Regions from separate parts of the Streptomyces sp. NPDC001843 genome, predicted to be linked through region 3. Evidence: riboswitches for the same ligand, from Rfam matches in the RefSeq annotation. Region 3 holds a riboswitch; each other region holds the start of a gene.
The links. A riboswitch is a leader RNA that binds a small molecule or an ion and turns the genes downstream of it on or off. The one in region 3 is predicted to bind cyclic di-AMP.

Region 1 (6,960 bases), on a different contig from region 3:
ATCCATTATGGTCGGCCGCCCCGGCGACCGGGGACGGCCGGGGTCCGGTTCCGCTTGCCCGCCCACCGGAGCCCCGATACTGTCGGACACTTCCCCCGTACTGACCAGCTGTTCAGTAGCCTCCAGGAGCCCGTATGACGCCCCCCCTGATGTCGTTGGTCTGGACGGACCACGTCACCGGACGCCAGGGTTTCCTGGTCGTCGACCGGCTGGTGCGGGGCGTGGCCAGCGGGGGCCTGCGGATGCGGCCCGGCTGCACCCTCGAGGAGGTGACCGGGCTCGCCCGCGGCATGACGATGAAGGAGGCCCTGCACTACGACCCGGGGAGCCGGTACGTACCGCTGGGCGGCGCCAAGGGAGGCATCGACTGCGATCCGCGGGACCCGGGGGCGTACGGGCTGCTGGTGCGCTACCTGCGTGCGATGCGGCCGTACATCGAGAGCTGCTGGACCACGGGCGAGGACCTCGGTCTCACCCAGGACCTGGTCGACCGGGCGGCGGCCGAGGCGGGGTTGGTGTCGTCCGTGCAGGCCGTGTACCCGCTGCTCGACGACGAGGCGGCGGCCCGGCGGCGGCTGGCGGAGGCCTTCGCCGTCGAGGTGGACGGCATCGGCCTGGACGAACTGGCGGGCGGCTGCGGGGTGGCCGAGTCGGTGCTCGCCGCCCTGGACCGGACCGGGGTGCCCCGCGCGGGGACTCGGGTGGCGGTGCAGGGGCTGGGCACCATGGGCGGGGCGACGGCGCGTTTCCTCGCGCGCGCGGGTCTGCGGATCGTGGCCGTCGCGGACATCAAGGGAACGATCGCGAATCCGGCCGGCCTGGACGTCGAGGCGCTGCTCGCCGCGCGGGACGCGTACGGCACCGTGGACCGCGCCGTGCTGCGGCCCGGCGACCGTGAACTGCCCGGCGGGGCCTGGCTGTCCGCCGAGGCGGAGGTGCTGGTGCCGGCGGCGGTGTCGTACGCGATCGACGCGGCCGACCAGGACCGGATCACCGCACGCTGGATCGTCGAGGCGGCCAACATGCCGGTGCTGCCGGAGGCGGAGGAGGCGCTGTCCGCGCGTGGGGTGACCGTGCTGCCGGACGTGGTGGTCAACTCCGGCACCAACGCCTGGTGGTGGTGGACGCTGTTCGGGGACGTCGGCCCGGACGCGGAGGAGGCGTTCGCCCACATCCGGCGTTCGATGCGCGCCCTGGTCGATCTGATGCTGGCGCGCGCGGAGGCCGAAGGGACGACTCCCCGGGCCGCCGCGCACGCCATCGTGGCCGACCGGCTGCCGGTGATCACGGAACGTTTCGGGTGGTACCGCTGACCGGACGGCCGGACCGTGTCGCTGCGGCGCCCGGGCGACCGATTAGGGTGACCGCGTGGCGAGAGTGCGGTTGAGCGTGGCGGAACGGCGGGGGGAACTGCTGCGGGCCGCCGTCGAGCAGATCGAGGCGCGGGGTGTGGCGGCGGTGCGGATCGCCGACGTGGCCTCGGCGCTCGGCGTGAGCAACGCGCTGGTGCTGTACCACTTCTCGACGAAGGAGAAGCTGGTCGCCGCCGCCTTCGCGCACGCTGCCGAGGGCGATCTGGCGCATCTGCGGGGGCTGCTGGGGCGCCGTACCTCCGCGCTGCGCCGACTGCGGGCCGCCGTGCGCTGGTACGCGCCCACCGGTCAGGCCAAGGGCTGGCGGCTGTGGATCGAGGGCTGGGCGGTGGCGCTGCGCGAGCCCGCCCTGCGGGAGGTCACCCGGGATCTGGACCGGCAGTGGAAGGCGGCGATCGCCGAGGTCATCGCCGAGGGTGTCGACGCGGGAGAGTTCGTCTGCCCGGACCCGGCCGCCGCGGCCCTGCGCCTGACGGCTCTGCTCGACGGCCTCGCCGTCCAGTTGACCTCCTACGCGGGCGCGGTGCCCCGGTCCCGGACCCAGGAGTGGGTCGACGAGGCACTGGCCCGCGAACTGGGGGTGTCACGGGAGGCGTTGACCGGGCGTTAGCGCTCCGGGCGGGGCGGCGCCGCCGGCCCCGCCCGGAGCCCCGGTCAGGCCACCGAGGCGATGCGCGTCCTGATGTCGTCCGGGGACAGCGCGCCCTTGGCCGTCACATGATCGCCGGAGGACTCCCCGCGCAGACGGCGGCCGATCCACGGGACCAGGTACTCGCGGGCCCAGTGCACGTCGTCGCGGCGGATGTCGAGGGCGCCCCGGGCCGGGAGCGGGGGCCAGGGCTGCTCCGGGTCGGCCGGGACCTCGAGGCCGAGCACCTGGCCCGCGCGCAGGGCCACGCGCGTGTGCCCCTCGGGTGAGAGGTGCAGCCGGTCGTGGTCCCAGGCCCGCCGGTCCTGGACGGCCCTCAGGGACCACAGGTCGAGGACGGGACAGCCGTACCGGTCGGCGATGGCCCGGACATGGCCGTTGTACGTGGCGATCTTGCCGCGCAGATGCTTGAGCACGGGCACGCCACGGGTGTCGAAGCCGGTCGTCACCATGACCGTGCCGGCGACGGAGGCGAGCTGTGCCACCGCCAGCTCGAAGCGCTCGGCCACCTCGTCGGGATCGGTGCCGGGGCGGAGGATGTCGTTGCCGCCCGCGCAGAAGGACACCAGGTCCGGGGCGAGTTCGACGGCTCGCGGGAGCTGTTCGGCCACGATCTGGTCGAGCAGCCTGCCGCGTACCGCGAGGTTGGTGTACCTGAAGTCGCCCTCGGGCCGCCGGTCCGCGAGCAGCACCGCGAACCGGTCGGCCCAGCCGACGAACGCCCCGTCGGGGCCAGGGTCGCCCACGCCCTCGGTGAAGCTGTCCCCCACCGCCACGTACGACCCGATCACTGATCTGTTGTCACTCTTCGAATCGTCTGCCACATCGGACCATGATTCACCTTCCGATGTGACCTACGCGACCGTAATAAAGGCTTGACGGGCGGTGAGATAACCCACTTCGCCGACATGCGCCAGACGGGAATACGCCAACACGGGACGCACCGAAGGCCGGACCCGGGGATCGGGGGTCCGGCCTTCGGCGACCTGAGCGGCCCGTGGATCAGGCGACGGCGACGCCGTGCGAGCGGAGGTAGCCGACCGGGTCCACGTCCGAGCCGTAGTTCGGGGTGGTGCGGATCTCGAAGTGCAGGTGCGGGCCGGTCACGTTGCCGGTCGCGCCGGAGAGACCGAGCCGCTGCCCCACCGTCACCGTCTGGCCGGCCGAGACGGAGATGGAGGACAGGTGGCCGTACTGCGCGTAGTGGCCGTCGGCGAGCCTGATCACGACCTGGTTGCCGTAGGCGCCGCCCCAGCCGGCGGAGACGACCGTGCCAGCCCCCACGGCCTTGACCGGGGTGCCGGTCGGGACGACGAAGTCGACGCCCGTGTGGTAGCCGCTGGACCACATGCCGCCCGGCACGTGGTAACCGGTTCCTATGGTGGCGCCCACGACCGGGAGGGTGAAGCCGGTGGAGGCGGCCGACGCCACGGAGGACCGCGTGTCCGAGCGGGTCGCGGACCGGGGCGTGGACTGCGAGGCGGAGGGTCGGGTGGACGTGGCGGACTCGGTGCCGGTGTGCGCGGCCCGCTTGCCGATGCTCAGCTTCAGACCGGGGTGGATCAGCGAGGGATCGCTGCCGACGGCCTCGCGGTTGTCCGCGTAGAGCCGGTGCCAGCCGCCGCTCACGTTCTGCTCGTCGGCGATCTTCGAGAGGTAGTCACCGGCCCGCACCGTGTAGGTGTGCACGCCCGACCGGGCCGCGGAGGTCTCCTTCTGGGCCACCGGCACGGCCTGGACGGCCCCCTTGGGGGCGGACTCCTTGGCGGTGGACGCCGTGGCGGCATGGGCGCCGCCGGCTCCCATGAGGGGCAGGGCCAGCGCGGCGCCGCCGGTTCCGGCGACGGCGATCGAGCGGGTGAAACGCCGGTTCTTGGGACGGCGGTGCTTACCCTTCGCGGGCATGGCGAGTTCCTCTCCGGCGCCTGCGAGGTGAGCTGTCGGGTTCGGACTGGAGCTGCCCGGCCGCGCGCGGCGCGGCTTCACCCCGAGCCGTTCCGGAGACCGGAACAGGCAGTGTTGCCTGGTGGGTCCCCCGCTCCTGCCGTGCACGGGTGAGTGTCTGCGGGCCCCGGGCGGCGGCAGGATTCGGCGTTCCGTCCGGAGTGGTGGCGAAGGTAAGCGAGCGGGGCGCGAACGGACAAGCGAGTGGTTCCCGTCGACCGCGTTTGGCTTGATCCGTTTTGGGTAACCCCTGTCACCCTCCGTGAGCCCCCTCCGGGGTCACTCTTCAATTCCCCGGAAATCCCTACCGATTACGTGGACATGACGCGTGACGGACAGTCATGGATATGACGCTCCTCACGGAACGTACCTCCATGACCCTCTATTTCAGGCCTGGTTACCACAAAGAGCCCAATTGGGGCACAAGCATCAGATGCGGCGCAGGCGGACAACGGCCGCATCCAGATCGCCACGCAGGCGGGTGTCCAGTCCATGGTGCAGCAGCACGGCACCTCGGTGGACTTCGCCCGTTTCGCGGCATTCGTACGACGCCGTCGGATCGAGGCCGCGCAGCCGCACCGCCGGGACCGGCTCGCCGTACCGCTGCGCCTGGAGCCACGCCAGCACGACCGACTCGTCCCCGAGGGTGTACTGCACCGCGCTCAGCCCGCCCTCCGGCGGTCGCAGCCGGTACAGGTCGCCCTGCTGCACGACCGGGCGGATCTCCTTGTACAGCTCCACCCACTGGCGTGCCTCGGCGAGTTCCTCCTCCGTCCACTCAGAGAGGTCGCCGCCGACGCCAAGCACCCCGGCCATGGCGCTCACGAACCGGAAGCGCAGGCTGCTGACCCTCCCGTTGAGCTGGGTGTTCGGACTGTCGGTGACCCAGGCGGCCATCACCCGCGCGGGGTGGATCTGACTGAAGCCGTGCTGGATGGCGAGCCGGTCCAGCGGGTCGGTGTTGTCGGAGGTCCACACCTGGTCCGTGCGGCTCATCACGCCGAGGTCGATCCGGCCGCCGCCGCCCGAGCAGGACTCGAACGCCACACCGGGATGCGCCGCCCGCAGCCGGTCGAGGAGCGCGTAGAAGGCGCGGACGTGGTCCACCCACAGCCGCTGCGGATACGGCTCGCCCGGCCACCCGGCGTCGGTGAAGCAGCGGTTGAAGTCCCACTTCACATAGTCGACGGGGGCGCTGGACAGGAGGCCGTCCAGCTGCTGCCAGAGGTACTCCTGGACGTCCTCGCGGGCGAGGTTGAGGACGAGCTGGTTGCGGAACTCCGTCCGCTCGCGCCCGGATTGGTACTGCACCCAGTCGGGGTGGGCCCGGTACAGGTCACTGTCCGGGTTGACCATCTCCGGTTCGACCCAGATGCCGAACTGCATACCGAGGGCGTGCACATAGTCCGCGAGCGGCTTCAGGCCGTTCGGGAAGCGGTCGGGGTTGGGCGTCCAGTCGCCGAGCCCGGCCCGGTCGCTGGTACGGGCGCCGAACCAGCCGTCGTCGACCACGAACAGCTCGACACCGATCGCGGCGGCCCGCCGGGCGAGGGTCGCCTGCTGCTCCTCGGAGATGTCGAAGGTGGTGGCCTCCCAGGAGTTGAACAGGACGGGCCGGTCCCGGTCCGCGTCCGGGATGACGTGGGCCCGCTGGTAGGCGTGCCAGGCGCGGCTGGCGCCGCCGAAGCCGCCGTCGCTCCACAGGCCCGCGAAGACGGGCGTGGTGTAGGACTCCCCCGGCGCCAGCGTCAGCAGGCCCGAGTCGTCGTAACCGGCGCCGCCGGTGATCTGGACGCGCGCGTCCGGAAGTTGGGAGACCGCGATCCGCCAGGACCCCGACCAGCCGAGGGCGCAGCCGTAGACCTCGCCGTGCTCCTCGCCGGCGTCGGTGTGCAGGGCGACCCAGGGCAGGTGCTGGTGGCCGGTGTGACCGCGGCGGCTGCCGATCACCTTGTCGCCGTACGTGAGCGGGGCGCTGGTCAGCAGGGACTCGGCGGCCCAGCGGCCGTGCAGCTGGGACAGTCGCCAGCCGTCCCGGTCGGGCAGGGTCCAGGTGGCCGCGTCGGCGCGCAGCAGCTCCACACGCGCGTCCCCCTCGTTGCCCACGGTCACCCAGCGCTCGAGGACGTCCCCGCGCATCCGGTAGTGCAGCGTGAGCGACACCCCGTCGTCCCTGAAGCGCAGCCGCAGCTCGTCGCCCTCGGCGTCGTACGCCTCGAAGGCCCACTCGGTGCCGCGCCGCTCGTCGGTGCGCACGGACAGGGCGGGCCGCACGAAACGGGGGCCGCCCTCGACCGGGTACTCCTCGCGGCCGTCGAGCGGGGACTCGAAGGGCCGGTAGCCGGGCAGCGGGCGCACCGCGAGGGCCTCCGCGTCGGCGAGCGCGATGCGCGGGCCCCAATGGAGGTGCAGCAGTTCGTGCTCCTCGGTGAGGTGCAGCGCGTAACCGCTGGTGGGCCCCGTCAGGAGCCAGGTACGACCGTTTTCGGCGATGTCCACCATCGAGGCCTCACAGGTGCCGACAGATCCGCTCAAGCATCAACATCATCACGGGCCGACAGCACCGGAGGCAACGCCTGTGGACAACTCATTGCCCGGGAAAACCGATGTCGTATCGTCGACCGGGTGCCCGCCGGCGAGCCGAGACGGCGGGAGCGACAGCGAGGAGCCCACGTGACGCAGCAGGTCCCGTCGACCGAGCCGGAGCTGACCGGAGTGCGCAACTTCCGGGACGTGGGGGGCATGCCCACGGTGGACGGACGCCGGGTGCGACACGGGGTGCTGTTCCGCAGCGGGCATCTCGCGCACGCCACCGAGCAGGACGCGGCCTTCCTCGCCTCCCTGGGCCTGCACACGATCTTCGACTTCCGCAACGCGGCCGACAAGAAGCTCGAGGGCCCCGACGTCGAGCTGCCCGGTGTGCGCAATGTGAACCTGCCGCTGAGCGACCCGGCGGACGGCGCGGAGTTCTGGAAGCTGGTCCGCGACGGCGAC
Region 2 (6,960 bases), on a different contig from region 3:
GGGAGCGGGGCCCATGGTGCGGACCTCGTTGGTGACGCGGCCGTGTTCGCGGAGGGTTTCCGCGAGGCCCATCAGACGGTCAAGCCCGTGGGGGTACTTCCGGGCGACGACCACGGTGCCCACGCCGGGCAGGCGGTCCACGAGTCCCTCGGCACGGAGCAGGTCGAGGGCCTCGCGGACGGTGTTGCGGGAGGCGCGGTAGTCGGCGGCGAGGGTGGATTCGTGGGGGAGTGTGCCGTCGGGATGGGCGCCGGTGAGGATCTGGTGGCGGAGGAGATCGGCGAGCTGCCTGGCCTGGTCCGCACGCAGCCGGCGACGCGTCCGGTGGGCGGCGACCGTGGTCGCGGCGCCTTGACCGGCGTGGTCTCGGATGCGGTCGGTGGGTGGCATGTCGTGAACCATACCGAGCCGGTAGGGAAAGTCGTGTTGCTGGAGTGTTGCGCCATCTGACGCACCGATGGATGGGGGCACTGAGCTGCGGCTTTGCCTGCAGCTGGGGGGAGATGCGCCACTGACGGCGTGATCGTCCAGCCTGCCCGGCGGCGTCAGGACAGCGCCGACAGCCCCGGAGCGAAGGTGATCAGCAGCGGCAGCAGCGGCACCAGTGCCGCCACCGTGGTGGTCAGTGCGCGCTGCCTGCGCAGCAGCCGTGGTGGGGGCTCCAGGAGGCGGTCGACGCGTTCGCCCAGGAGCCGGCGACTGGAGGCGCAGGACAGCACACCCCGGTGCTGGTTCAGCTCGATCAGGGCCAGGGCGGTGGTGAGGTGGCCGCAGCGGCGGGAGGCGGCGTCATCTGCGGCCAGCTCGACCAGGCGGTGGGTCTGGTCGCAGAAGTGGGCGAAGAGCGGTACGCGGGGGAAGCCGGTGGCGAGGGCGGTGGACAGGTGCAGCAGCCAGTCGTGGTGGGCGCGGGCGTGGCCGCGCTCGTGGGTGAGGACGGCGTCCAGCTGGTGGTCGGTGAGCCGCTGCAGGGCGCCTGTGGTGACGACCAGCTGGGGCGGGTGCCCCGGCATCCACCAGGCGTCGGGGTACTCGTCCTCGAGCACCAGCATGGGGCCCCGCGCGGCAGGCAGCCCGGCGGGCAGTTCCGGTGCGCGTTCACGTAGATGGGCCCGGGTCAGGCCGCGGCGCCGACGGGCCTCGAAGAGCTCGCGGCCGAGCATCGCGGTGGTCCACGCGGCCCCGCAGGCGAGCAGCACGGTGAGCGAGACGGCCCAGACCGGGGCGGCGGACAGGTCGTACGCGGCGGTCACGGCGGGCGGCGCGGGCGCGAAGACGCGGTCGCGGACGGTGTGGAAGACGGCGGCGGTCCCCAGCACCAGCGCGGTCAGGCAGCACAGCAGCACGGTGGCGACGAGGCACTGCCAGACCCACAACGCGACCACGGGCTCCCGTTCGGCCCACGATGCCCGGGTCAACGCGCGCGGCACCGGCACGGCGGCCGTCAGGGCGACGACGCTGAGCAGGAGCAGGCAGACGGTCATGCCGGGGGCTCCGGTTCCTGGTCGGAGACAGGGACGGACGGAGGGCTGGTCCGGGTGGCGGTTCAGGTGGTGCACGCTGTTACGCCAGTATGACGCCGACGGGGCCCGGAGTCAGTCGTCATCGGCAAACACCGGCCGATCTCGAGCTGCCCGCACCTGTTCCTGCAGCGCTCCCCTGGCCGCCCCCCCCAGCACCTCACCGTCCGCGCCCCCAGTACCTCGTCGTCCGCCGCACCGAGGGCCCCGGCCTCCGCCACGAACCCGCGGGCGGCATCGGCCGGTTCGGCCGGGTCGGGACGCCGTACCGGGCCGGCAGCGGGGCGACGCGGGTGCCCGCGCCCCGTCGGGCGCGGAGCAGACCCGCCGACTCCAACTCGCGGGACGGGATGGAGGTGGCGACCCGTATTTGTGTCAGCTGCTTGCTACGACCCGACCGCTGACCTCCCCCAGCCCCACCCGGACCCCGTCCGCCCCGGGCGCCCACGCCGACAGCGTCACCACGTCGCCGTCCTCCAGGTAGGTCCGCTTGCCCTCCGGGAGGTCGAGCGGATCCCGCCCGTTCCAGGTCAGCTCCAGCAGTGATCCGCGCTGCCGCTCCTCGGGTCCGCTCACGGTCCCCGACCCGTACAGGTCACCGGTGCGCAGCGACGCACCGTTCACGGTCATGTGCGCCAACTGCTGCGCGGCCGTCCAGTACATGGTGGAGAAGGGCGGCTCGGACACCGGATGGCCGTTGATCGCGACGGAGATCCGCAGGTCGTAGCCGCCGGGCTCCTCGCCGGAGTCGTCCAGGTAGGGAAGCACCGGGTGGGTCCGCTCGGGCGGCGCCACGCGCGCGTCCTCCAGGGCCTCCAGCGGTGTGATCCACGCCGACACCGACGTGGCGAAGGACTTGCCGAGGAACGGTCCGAGGGGGACGTACTCCCAGGCTTGGATGTCCCGCGCCGACCAGTCGTTCAGCAGGGTCAGCCCGAAGACGTGCTCGCGGAAGTCGCCGAGCGGAACCGGCTCGCCCCGCTTCGAGGGCACGCCCACGACGAAGCCGACCTCGGCCTCGATGTCGAGGCGGGTCGAGGGCCCGAACACAGGGGCCGGGTCCCCTGGAGCCTTGCGCTGCCCGTATGGCCGTACGACGTCGGTGCCCGACACCACCACGGTGCCGGAGCGGCCGTGGTAACCGATCGGGAGGTGCTTCCAGTTGGGGGTCAGCGGTTCCTCGGCGTCCGGGCGGAAGATGTGGCCCGCGTTCCGGGCATGGTGCTCGGAGGAGTAGAAGTCGACGTAGTCGGCGACCTCGAAGGGCAGGTGGAGGGTCACCGAGGACAGGGAGTGGAACAGCGGTTCGATGGTCTCCCGGTGCGCGGGCACCGTCACCCAGGCGGTCAGGGCCCGCCGTACGTCCGACCACGCCGTGCGTCCGGCGGCCAGCAGCGGGTTGAGGGTGGGGTGCGCGAGCAGGGACGCGTAGGGCGAGCCGAGCGCCCGCGCCGCCGCGCCCGCGTCGAGGACATGGTCGCCGAGCCGTACACCGACGCGCTGTTCGTCCGAGCCGGCCGGGGAGAAGACGCCGTAGGGGAGGTTGTGCGGGCCGAAGGGATCGCCCTCGGGGACGTCGAAGGGGAGCATGGGGTGCTGCCTCGCTCTCATCCGTGCCATCACTGCAGGCCGTGGCATGTGGTCGGGCCACACGTTACGGGTGAGTCTCGAGTCCTGGCAGTGTGCCGGGCAGGGTGGCGGATGTGTCTGATCCACAGGCTTTCCCGCCGCGGCGTCCTGCGGCCCGGTCACGCGCTTCCTACTACGGCACGAGCCGGCGTCGCCTCGTCTGGCGAAGCACCTGGCGGCGGCGCACGGCTGAGGCCGAAAACAGCGGTGAGTTGCCGGGGCGTGGTGTCCGTATTCTCTGATCATGGCCGCACCCCCCGGATATCCGCTCCCCGCCTTCACCCTCGTCGCGACCGATCTCGACGGAACGCTCCTGCGTGGCGACGACACCCTCTCCGACCGTTCCCTGGCCGCCCTCGCGCGGGCCGGGGAGGCGGGTGCCCGGCACCTCGTGGTGACCGGGCGCCCGGCACCGCGGGTGCGGCCGCTGCTCGACGACCTCGGCGGCAGGGGGCTCGCGGTGTGTGCCCAGGGAGCACAGGTGTACGACGCCGGCGCCGACCGCCTGCTGTGGTCGGTCACCCTGGACCGGGAGCTGGCCGAGACCGCGCTCGGCAAGATCGAGGCCGAGGCCGGGGAGGTGTACGCGGCCGTCGACCAGGACGGGGTGGACGGGCTCACGCTCATCGAACCCGGCTATCTGATGCCCCACCCGACGCTGCCCGCCGTACGGGTCCGGCGGCGCGACGACCTGTGGTGCGAGCCGATCAGCAAGGTCCTGCTGCGGCACCACACGCTGACGGACGACGAGTTGGCCGCCACGGCCCGCGAGGCCGTGGGCTCGCTGGCGACGGTCACCATGTCGGGACCGGGAACCGTCGAGCTGCAGCCGTGCGGTGTGACCAAGGCGACCGGGCTGGCGCTGGCCGCCGACCACCTCGGGCTGAGCCCCGACAGGGCGGTCGCCTTCGGGGACATGCCGAACGACATCCCGATGTTCGACTGGGCCGCGCACGGTGTGGCCATGGCCAACGCCCACCCGGAACTGAAGGCGGTGGCCGACGAGCTCACCCTGTCGAACGAGGACGACGGCATCGCCGTCGTCCTCGAAAGACTCTTCCCTTGAGGGAACCGGTCAGCCGGTCAGTACGCGCCGTACACGTTGTCGATCGAGCCGTAGCGGTGGGCGGCGTAGTTGCAGGCGGCCGTGATGTTGGCGATCGGGTCGTAGATGTCCCACGAGGTGCCGGACACGTGGTAGGCGTTGAACGTCGGGGCGATGACCTGCAGCAGGCCCTTGGACGGGGTGCCGGCGGCGGCGTTGGAGTCCCAGAGGTTGATGGCCAGCGGGTTGCCCGAGGACTCGCGCATCACGTTGCGGTAGATGCCGTTGTACGTACCCGGGATGCCGTGCCGCGCCATGACCGCGAGCGAGTCGCGGATCCAGCCGTCCAGGTTGTTCGGGTACGTGACCGTGCTGGGCGCGGGCGTGGGCGTGGCGGCCGAGGCGCTGGTCGCTCCGACCAGCGGGAGGGCGATCACGGCGGCGCCGGTGCCCGCGGCGGCGAGCTTGCGGGCGATGCGGGCGAAGCGGGCAGGGCGGTGCTGAGCGGCAGCAGGCATGGCGAAGTTCCTCTCCGTCGCCTGCGAGGTGAGCTGTCGGGTTCGGGCTGGGAGGTGCCCGGCCGTGCCGCCCGAAGACGGCACGACTTCACCCCGAGCCGTTCCGGGACGACGGGTGTCGCCCGGACCGGCGGCTTACCTGGGTCCCCCGCTCCTGCCGTACGCGAATGAGTTCGTCGATGGGTGTGACGGGCGGCGGCAGGATTCGGCGTCCGCCCGACGGCCGGGAACGTATGCGAGAGCACATGTCCGAAACAAGCGTCGGATTCACACAAAGTCCTAGTTGACCTTGTTGTGTAGCGTATGAGGCACTTGATCCTTTGCTTCTGCCAAGCCTCAACTGGCCATAGGTGAACGGAGAAACGCGGGCTGAGGTGGTGGGCTCCTCCAGTCGGGCGGAGTGACCCAATTCACGAAATGGCAATCGCGGCAAATAGGGCATGAAGGGCGCGGCGTCGGGTAATCGCGGTGGGCGTGGCGGTGGGAGTCGGCTGCTTTAGGCGAGGCACTTCAGTCGTACTTCCGGGTAAGCGGATAAATATCCGTCCTTATCGACCGATCGAAAACATAACGGTCGTGATCCGATAGCGCCCGGCCTGTAACCGTGGGCGCCCTCGGTGATCGAAAGCTGACCGGATACGCTGACTCGAGTGAGGGCAGCGACCTATCGACAAACCGCGTAATCGCCAGCAGACACCAGCAGACAGGAGACCCCTCGTGACCGTCGTCGGGCCATTCGGGCTGAGCGTGCGGGACCAGGCTCTGGAAGCCGATGTCCAGGCCGGATTGGCGGCTGTCGAGGAGGGCCTGCTCGAAGCCACCAAGAGTGAGGTCCCCTTCATCACCGAGGCCGCGCAGCACCTCGTGCGTGCGGGCGGGAAGAGGTTCAGGCCGCTGCTCGTGATGCTCGCGGCGCAGTTCGGGGACCCGTACGCACCCGGGATCGTGCCCTCGGCCGTCGTCGTCGAGCTCACCCACCTGGCGACGCTGTACCACGACGACGTCATGGACGAGGCCGCGGTGCGCCGCGGCGTGGACAGCGCGAACACCCGCTGGGGCAACTCCGTCGCCGTCCTCACCGGCGACTTCCTCTTCGCCCGCGCCTCGCAGATCCTCGCCGACCTCGGCCCCGAGGCCGTACGGGTGCAGGCCCTGGCGTTCGAGCGGCTGGTCACCGGGCAGATCCTGGAGACCGCAGGGCCGCAGGACGGCCGGGACCCGGTCGAGCACTACCTGGACGTGCTGAGCGGCAAGACCGGCTCGCTGGTCGCGGTCTCCTGCCGTTTCGGCGCGATGATGTCCGGGGCCGACGAGACCGTGGTGGACGTCCTCACCCAGTACGGCGAGCGGCTCGGCGTCGCCTTCCAGCTCGCGGACGACGTCCTGGACATCGCGTCCGACTCCCACGAGTCCGGCAAGACCCCGGGCACCGACCTGCGCGAGGGTATCCCGACCCTGCCCGTGCTGCGCCTCAGGGAACGGGCCGCGAGGCTCGGGCTGGCCGAGGACATCGCCCTGTGCCGCCTGCTCGACTCCGACCTGACCGACGACGCCCGGCACGCCGAGGCCCTCGCCGGCCTGCGCACCCACCCGGCACTGGAGCAGGCCCGCCGGGACACCGTGCGCTACGCGGAGGACGCGCGTGCCGCGCTCGCCCCACTGCGCGAGTGCGACGCGAAGGCGGCGCTGATGGAACTGTGCGACGCGGTGGTCCACCGGGCCGGTTAGTGGGCGTCCCGCTCACTTGTGCCCCCGACCCCTACGGGTCAGGTGGAGATCCCGCCTTCCGGTGTCATACCGCAGGCGTACGTCGAGTTGCCTCCCGGGGCTGACGCATCCTCACGGCCGATTTGGTCAGATGGAAACCACGGAAATCACCACTCCTCACCGATTCGGGTGAGAATGGCGGCTCAGGGTGGGACCAAATGTGCGAGGACGGCCGCCGCCGACGACGGAGGTAAGGCACACATGGCACCGTACGAATCCGACGACACCACGGCCGACGACACCACGGCCGGCGACACCACGGCCGGCGACACCACGGTCGACGGACGCCGCAAGGCGGCCCGCTACGTCGTTCCGGTCGCGGTGGTGGGGGTGGCGGCGGCGACCATCGGGCTGGTCCCGGCGCTCGCCGACTCCGGTGACCCCGATCTGCCGAAGATCACCGCTCAGCAGCTCATAGACAAGATCGCCAAGTCGGACGTGCAGCAGCTCTCCGGCACGGTGCGGGTCAGCACCGACCTCG
Region 3 (6,960 bases):
CGCGTCAGCGACCGTCACGCCACCCGCGTAGCCCCCGCGAACGGCATCTCGTCGACAGACGCCAGCCGCACCGGCGCGGACGGGTTCGGGGCGTGGATCATCTGGCCGTTGCCCACGTAGATGCCGACATGGCTGATGCCGGAGTAGAAGAACACCAAATCACCCGGGGCGAGTTCGGACCGTGAGACACGGCGGCCCGCGTTGATCTGGGCGTACGTCGTGCGGGGCAGGGAGATGCCGGCGGAGCGGTAGGCGGCCTGGGCCAGGCCCGAGCAGTCGAAGGCGTTCGGGCCGGTCGCGCCCCATACGTAGGGGCTGCCGAGTTTCTGGTAGGCGTACGCGACGGCCGCCGCGGCACGTGAGTTGGAGGCCCGGGTGTGCGGGGCCGGCCGCGAGGCGTGCTCGGCAGGGGGCGGCACACGGTCCTGCGGGGACAGACGTGACAGCAGCCGCCTCGCCTCGGCCAGTTTCGCCGTCACCGTCTCCTTCCGCCGCTTCAGCTCCGCCTGGCTGGATCTGAGGGACGCCAGCTCGACGTGGGCGGCGCCGCGCAGTTGTTCGATCTCCCGTAGGTGCTTGCGTACCCGTGTCACCGCCTGGGCCTGCCGGTCGCCGGCGCGTTCGGCGAACTCGGCGCCCTCCAGGTACTGGTCGGGATCATCGGACAATGCCAACTGCAGAGCGGGGTCGATCCCACCGGCGCGGTACTGCGCCGTGGCGATCGAACCGAGCGCATCGCGGGCCGTGTTCAGCTTCTGCTGCTTGCGGGCGGCCTCGTCCCGCAAGGTGTTCAGCCGCTGCTGGGCCGTGTCGGCCTTCTCCTTCACGCCGTTGTACTTCTCGGTGGCGGCCTCCGCCTGCTGGTACAGCCTGTCCACCCTGGCCCTGACCTGGGCCGGTGTCAGCCGCGGCGCCGCGTGCCCGGTTCCGTCGAAGCCCGCCGCGGTCGCCGCGCCCGCCAGGGCGATGGTGGCCGCCGTCCGGGCGGTGTTGCTGCTGAGCGGGCGCTGTCTGGGCTTGCGGTGCGCTGACACCTGGACCGTTCACGTCCTCTCGTACGACCGTCGACCCGCCCGTGGGGAGCGGTTCACGCGTCCGGCGACGACCCGCGCGGGGCCGCCGCCGGACCTTCTCGGCGGTGGTGCCCGACTGCCGCCCCTGGCCCGGGCGGCGGTGGGGAGCCGGTCACCTGGTGGAGGACGCTAAACCGGTCTGTGACGGCTTGGTAACGCATTGTGCGTAACTGACCCGACAGGACCGCCCGGTGTGCGCCGATGACCGCGCTCCCGGCGCACAGCTGCCGACTTGGGGCGGTGCACTGACCGATGTGGCGGTTTCCGGGGCAGGCGGGAGCCGTGGGGTGCTATGAGGCGCATTTGTGCGGGCGGTTAGGCTCCGGCCTCATGGACGTACTCATCCATCTCTTCGTCGGCCTGCACATCATCGGCATCGCCGCGCTCCTCGGCGGCTTCCTGACCCAGATGAAGGCGATGGGCCGGGGCGAGGCCCGCTTCGTTCCCGCCATGCTGCACGGCGCGCTCACCATGCTGGTCACCGGTGTGATCCTGGTCGGGCTCAACCAGGCCGACGACCACCACGTCAACAACATCAAGATCGGCGTGAAGCTGGCCCTGCTGATCGTGATCCTCGGGCTCGTCTACGTGAAGCGGGACGAGGAGCGGGTGGACAAGGGCCTCTTCGGTCTGGTGGGCCTGCTCACCATGGCGAACATCTTCATCGCCGTGCTGTGGACGTGATCGCGCCGACGACGGCCGCGAGCCACGCGGCGACCGAGATCCACACCAGCACCACGCCCGGGCCCCGCAGCCAGGGGATGCCCACGGTGGCGCCGACGGACAGCGTGGCGGCCGCCGTCATCCCCATCGGGAACACCGTCGACCAGCGGCGCACGTCGTAGCCCGGCCGAGGGCGGGCCGCCTCCGCGAACAGCAGGACGGCGTAACAGGCCAGATCCAGTACGAGCAGCGCGACGGTCACGGTGCGCAGGACGTCCCGGTCGTCGTCGCTCCACAGATACAGGTGCGGACTGTCGGCGGCGATCAGCCGCGCCCCGGCCAGCGCCGAGATGGCGAGCGCGCCGCCCGCGATCCATTGGTCCCCGGCGCCCTCGACGACCTGCCGCGGATCGAACCGGGCCAGGGCCAGCGCGTAGAACAGCAGTCCCAGCCAGAAGAGCACCAGCGCCGTGTGCGCGAGCCACGCCGTCGACGTCGCGTCGGCCAGCACGGCCGCGGACACGGCGAGCGCCTGTGTGGCCACGCAGCCCATGAACGCCGTCCCCGGCATGCGCCGCCCCCAGTGCCGTACGACGGGGGCGAGCAGTACGGGCCAGAGCACGGCCGCCAGCGCGAGCAGCGCCTCGGCCAGGACCTGTCGGCCGAGCAGCGAGAACCGGGTCCCCAGTACCGCGGTGCCGGCGACGGCGGTGAGCGCACCCGGCGTCTCCGCCTCCGCCGCCCACCGCTCCCGTTCGAACACCAGTCGGGCGGCGAAGGCCGCCGCGAATCCCAGCCAGGCGGCACACGCCACCCCGAGGGCGATCCGTGACAGCACCGCGTGGCCCGCGAGCAGCAACCCCACCGACACGATCCCCGTCGCCATCACGGCGGCACCACCCGCCGGTGAACGCCGGGCCCACCAGACGTGCAGGGGTGAGGAGGAGCCGGGCATGGGCCGATGCTAGGGGCCCGGTGGCTCAGGCCGGTCGCACCACGCTGTGGATGATCGATTCGCCGTCGTAGTAGATCGACTCCTCGCGGACGTATGCGCCGGGCTTGGGGGCGTGGATCATCATGCCGTTGCCGATGTAGATGCCGACGTGGCTGATGTCGTCGTAGAAGAAGATCAGATCACCGGGCTGGGAGTCGGCGAGCGAGACCGTCGTGCCGGCGTCGACCTGGTCGTAGGTGGTGCGCGGCAGACTGACGCCGGCGGCCCTCCAGGTGGCCTGGGTCAGGCCGGAGCAGTCGTAGGAGCCCGGACCGGTGGCGCCCCAGACGTACGGCTTGCCTATCTGCGCACGGGCGAACTCGATCGCCTTCGCGGCCTTGGTGGCGTACGAGGACGACGAGCCCGTGGACGTCGAAGGGGGGGTGGAAGGGGCCGTGGAGGGAGGCGTCGAGGGGGACGCGGTGGCGCCGGTGTCCTGCTCGGCCGCACGTTCGGCCGCCTGCTGCTTCGCGAGCTCCGCCGCCTTGCGCGCGGCCTCCTCCCGCTTCTGCTTCTCGATCGCCGCCAGCCGGGCCTTCTCCTGGGCCGTCAGCGTGGACAGCAGCTCGCGCGCGGTGGCGAGCTTCTTCTGGACGGTGGCCTTGGCGGTGTGCAGCTCGTTCTGCGACTCGGTCAGCGTCTCGAGGCTCGCCGTGGCCTCCTGTCGCTTCCTCGTCGTCGCGGACTGCTCGGTGACGTAGTCGTCGACCGCGCCCTTCTCCCGGGAGGTCAGCCGGTTCATCAGCTGGGTCTGGTCGAAGTAGTCCTGCGGGGTGTCCGCGAGCAGGAAGGTGGCGGTGTCGGGGGCGGCGGCCCCGGTCCGGTACTGGGCCGCGGCGAACGAGCCCAGCTTCTCACGTGCCTTGTTGAGCTTCTCCGTGCGCTTGGCGACCTCGTCGAGGAGGGTGTCGACCCGTCTGCGCTGCTTGCCGGTGTTCTCCTTGGCCGCGTTGTACTTGTCGGTCGCCGACTCCGCCTGGCGGTAGAGGGAGTCGACCTTCTTCTCGACCTCCTCCAGGCTCGGCCTGCCGTCGGCGGCTGGGGCGGCGGGGGCGGCGTCGGCCGGCTGGGAGAGCAGGGCCACGGAGGTGAGAGCGGCGGTGGCGAGGGCGGGCTTGCGGATTCCCGCGACTCCCGTACCCGAGGAACGCTTGCGGTGCGACGCCAACGGAGGCGACTCCTTCCAGTGTTCCGCCTACCGGGTTAGCTGTCGGGTTCGGGCGGGTGGTTCGGAAGGGTTGCCCTACGGTCCTCGTCCTTGCGGGAGAACGGACCGATTCACCCCAGGTCTCGGTGTGGGTCCCCGGCTCCGGCTGGCGTGGGGGCGCGCGCCGGACTCGACGGAGGCCGCGCGGCCCGGCGACGTTCGCCGGTGGGGGTCGTGCGGCCTGCCAGGCACGGTAGCCAACTCGTGTGGCTCATGTGAAGGTTGATGCACGTTATGCCCGATAGATCTTATGATTTACGTAAGGGTTTCCGTCCGCGTGACGGTGTCGCTCCGGACCGTGAGTGAAGGGCGGACCGGTCATCTTTCCGGGGCGGCGGCCGGTTGTCGGTGGCGCGCCCTAGACTCGGAGAGCGATGAGCAGCCTCTTTGACGACAGCTTCCTGGCGGACCTCCAGGCCCCTCGCGGGCACGCGGAGGAGCCCCCGCCGCCGCCCGAGGACGATCACGCTCCGGAACCGGTTCCGGACGATCTGTTCGGCGGGAAGTTCGACGTGCCGCCGGACCGATGGGGGTCCCCCCGCTCGAGCGAAGCCGAGAGTGGGGGAGAGTACTACCGGAACGGCGCCCCCCGCCCGGCCGTCGACGCGGCCGCGCTCCTGGAGGGGCTGAACGAGAACCAGCGCGCCGCCGTCGTCCACTCCGGCTCCCCACTGCTCATCGTGGCCGGCGCCGGGTCCGGCAAGACCCGTGTGCTCACCCACCGCATCGCCCACCTGCTCGGCGAGCGGGGCGTCCACCCCGGTCAGATCCTGGCGATCACCTTCACCAACAAGGCCGCCGGCGAGATGAAGGAGCGCGTCGAGCAGCTCGTCGGCCCGCGCGCGAACGCGATGTGGGTGATGACCTTCCACAGCGCGTGCGTGCGCATCCTGCGCCGGGAGAGCAAGAAGCTCGGCTTCACTTCGTCGTTCTCGATCTACGACGCCGCCGACTCCAAACGCCTGATGGCCCTGGTCTGCCGCGACCTGGACCTCGACCCGAAGCGCTTCCCGCCGAAGTCCTTCAGCGCCAAGATCTCCAACCTGAAGAACGAGCTGATCGACGAGGAGGACTTCGCCGCCCAGGCGGCCGACGGCTTCGAGAAGACCCTCGCCCAGGCCTACGCCCTCTACCAGTCGCGGCTGCGCGAGGCCAACGCCCTCGACTTCGACGACCTGATCATGACGACGGTCAACCTGCTCCGCGCCTTCCCGGACGTCGCCGAGCACTACCGCCGCCGCTTCCGCCACGTCCTCGTCGACGAGTACCAGGACACCAACCACGCCCAGTACGCCCTCGTGCGCGAGCTCGTCGGCACCGCCGAGCACCCGGTGGACGTGCCGCCCGGCCCGGACGACCTCCAGCCCGCCGAGCTGTGCGTGGTGGGTGACGCCGACCAGTCGATCTACGCCTTCCGCGGCGCGACGATCCGCAACATCCTCCAGTTCGAGGAGGACTACCCGGACGCGACGACGATCCTGCTGGAGCAGAACTACCGCTCCACCCAGACGATCCTCTCCGCGGCCAACGCGGTCATCGAGCGCAACGAGTCCCGCCGCCCCAAGAACCTGTGGACCAACGCCGGCACGGGCGCCCGCATCACGGGGTACGTGGCCGACACCGAGCACGACGAGGCGCAGTTCGTCGCCGAAGAGATAGACCGCCTCACGGACGCCGGCGAGGCCAAGGCGGGGGACGTCGCCGTCTTCTACCGCACCAACGCCCAGTCCCGTGTCTTCGAAGAGGTCTTCATCCGCGTCGGCCTGCCCTACAAGGTCGTCGGCGGTGTCCGCTTCTACGAGCGCAAGGAGGTCCGGGACGTCCTGGCCTACCTGCGGGTCCTCGCCAACCCGGAGGACTCGGTGCCGCTGCGTCGCATCCTCAACGTGCCCAAGCGCGGCATCGGCGAGCGCGCGGAGGCGATGATCGACGCCCTCTCCCAGCGGGAGAAGATCAGCTTTCCGCAGGCGCTGAAGCGGGTCGACGAGGCGTACGGCATGGCGGCGCGGTCGACGAACGCGGTGAAGCGGTTCAACGTGCTGATGGAGGAACTCCGTACGATCGTCGAGTCCGGCGCGGGCCCGGCGACCGTCCTGGAAGCCGTCCTCGAACGCACCGGGTACCTGGCCGAGTTGCAGGCCTCCACCGACCCGCAGGACGAGACCCGCATCGAGAACCTCCAGGAACTCGCGGCCGTGGCGCTCGAATTCGAGCAGGAGCGCGGCGAGGGCGAGTCGGTGGGCCTGTCCGACTTCCTGGAGCAGGTCGCCCTGGTCGCCGACTCCGACCAGATCCCGGACGAGGAGGACGGTGACGGCGTCATCACGCTGATGACGCTGCACACCGCCAAGGGCCTGGAATTCCCGGTGGTGTTCCTGACCGGTATGGAGGACGGCGTCTTCCCGCACATGCGTGCCCTCGGCCAGACCAAGGAGCTGGAGGAGGAGCGGCGCCTGGCGTACGTCGGCATCACGCGCGCGCGGGAACGGCTGTATCTGACCCGCTCGGCGATGCGCAGCGCGTGGGGCCAGCCGTCGTACAACCCGCCCTCCCGCTTCCTGGAGGAGATCCCGCCCGCCCATGTGGAGTGGAAGCGGAAGGGAGCGGCGGCCCCGATGTCCTCCGGGCCGGCCTCCGGCGTGGCGGCCTCGCTGTCGTCGTCCCGCTCGCGCTCCTCGGCGGCGGGCGCTTCCGGCTTCGCCACACGCCGGACCTCGGAGAAGCCGGTGGTCGCCCTGTCCGTCGGGGACCGGGTGACGCACGACCAGTTCGGGCTCGGCACGGTGGTGGCGGTGAAGGGCGCGGGCGCCAACGCCGAGGCGTCGATCGACTTCGGAGACACCAAGCCGAAGCGGCTGCTGCTGCGCTACGCGCCGGTGGAGAAGCTGTAGGAGCGTCAGGGTCCCGGGGGCCGGGCCCCCGGGAGCCTACGTCGGGTCAAGCCCGTGGCTGCGCAGCCACGGCAGCGGGTCTATGGGCGCTCCGCCGGCCGGCCGGACCTCGAAGTGCAGGTGCGGGCCGGT

Region 1: another riboswitch for cyclic di-AMP. It lies ahead of ACFYZQ_RS26175 (peptidoglycan DD-metalloendopeptidase family protein); the one in region 3 lies ahead of ACFYZQ_RS21680 (NlpC/P60 family protein).
Region 2: another riboswitch for cyclic di-AMP. It lies ahead of ACFYZQ_RS39615 (transglycosylase SLT domain-containing protein); the one in region 3 lies ahead of ACFYZQ_RS21680 (NlpC/P60 family protein).

What each region holds. Positions count from the first base shown of each region.
Region 1 is NZ_JBIATQ010000011.1:5,142-12,101, reverse strand. It holds gene ACFYZQ_RS26190 (Glu/Leu/Phe/Val dehydrogenase dimerization domain-containing protein) at 135-1,313, shown strand; gene ACFYZQ_RS26185 (TetR family transcriptional regulator C-terminal domain-containing protein) at 1,369-1,983, shown strand; gene ACFYZQ_RS26180 (SGNH/GDSL hydrolase family protein) at 2,028-2,813, opposite strand; gene ACFYZQ_RS26175 (peptidoglycan DD-metalloendopeptidase family protein) at 3,025-3,927, opposite strand; cyclic di-AMP (ydaO/yuaA leader) riboswitch at 3,932-4,089, opposite strand; gene ACFYZQ_RS26170 (alpha-galactosidase) at 4,396-6,468, opposite strand; gene ACFYZQ_RS26165 (tyrosine-protein phosphatase) at 6,640-6,960, shown strand, end outside.
Region 2 is NZ_JBIATQ010000031.1:8,372-15,331, reverse strand. It holds gene ACFYZQ_RS39635 (GntR family transcriptional regulator) at 1-390, opposite strand, end outside; gene ACFYZQ_RS39630 (M56 family metallopeptidase) at 546-1,484, opposite strand; gene fahA (fumarylacetoacetase) at 1,896-3,110, opposite strand; gene ACFYZQ_RS39620 (HAD family hydrolase) at 3,394-4,215, shown strand; gene ACFYZQ_RS39615 (transglycosylase SLT domain-containing protein) at 4,233-4,712, opposite strand; cyclic di-AMP (ydaO/yuaA leader) riboswitch at 4,718-4,901, opposite strand; gene ACFYZQ_RS39610 (polyprenyl synthetase family protein) at 5,430-6,440, shown strand; gene ACFYZQ_RS39605 (outer membrane lipoprotein carrier protein LolA) at 6,681-6,960, shown strand, end outside.
Region 3 is NZ_JBIATQ010000008.1:228,402-235,361, reverse strand. It holds gene ACFYZQ_RS21700 (DUF397 domain-containing protein) at 1-31, shown strand, start outside; gene ACFYZQ_RS21695 (NlpC/P60 family protein) at 15-1,034, opposite strand; gene ACFYZQ_RS21690 (hypothetical protein) at 1,404-1,757, shown strand; gene ACFYZQ_RS21685 (tellurite resistance/C4-dicarboxylate transporter family protein) at 1,735-2,691, opposite strand; gene ACFYZQ_RS21680 (NlpC/P60 family protein) at 2,717-3,898, opposite strand; cyclic di-AMP (ydaO/yuaA leader) riboswitch at 3,906-4,059, opposite strand; gene pcrA (DNA helicase PcrA) at 4,312-6,828, shown strand; gene ACFYZQ_RS21670 (peptidoglycan DD-metalloendopeptidase family protein) at 6,865-6,960, opposite strand, start outside.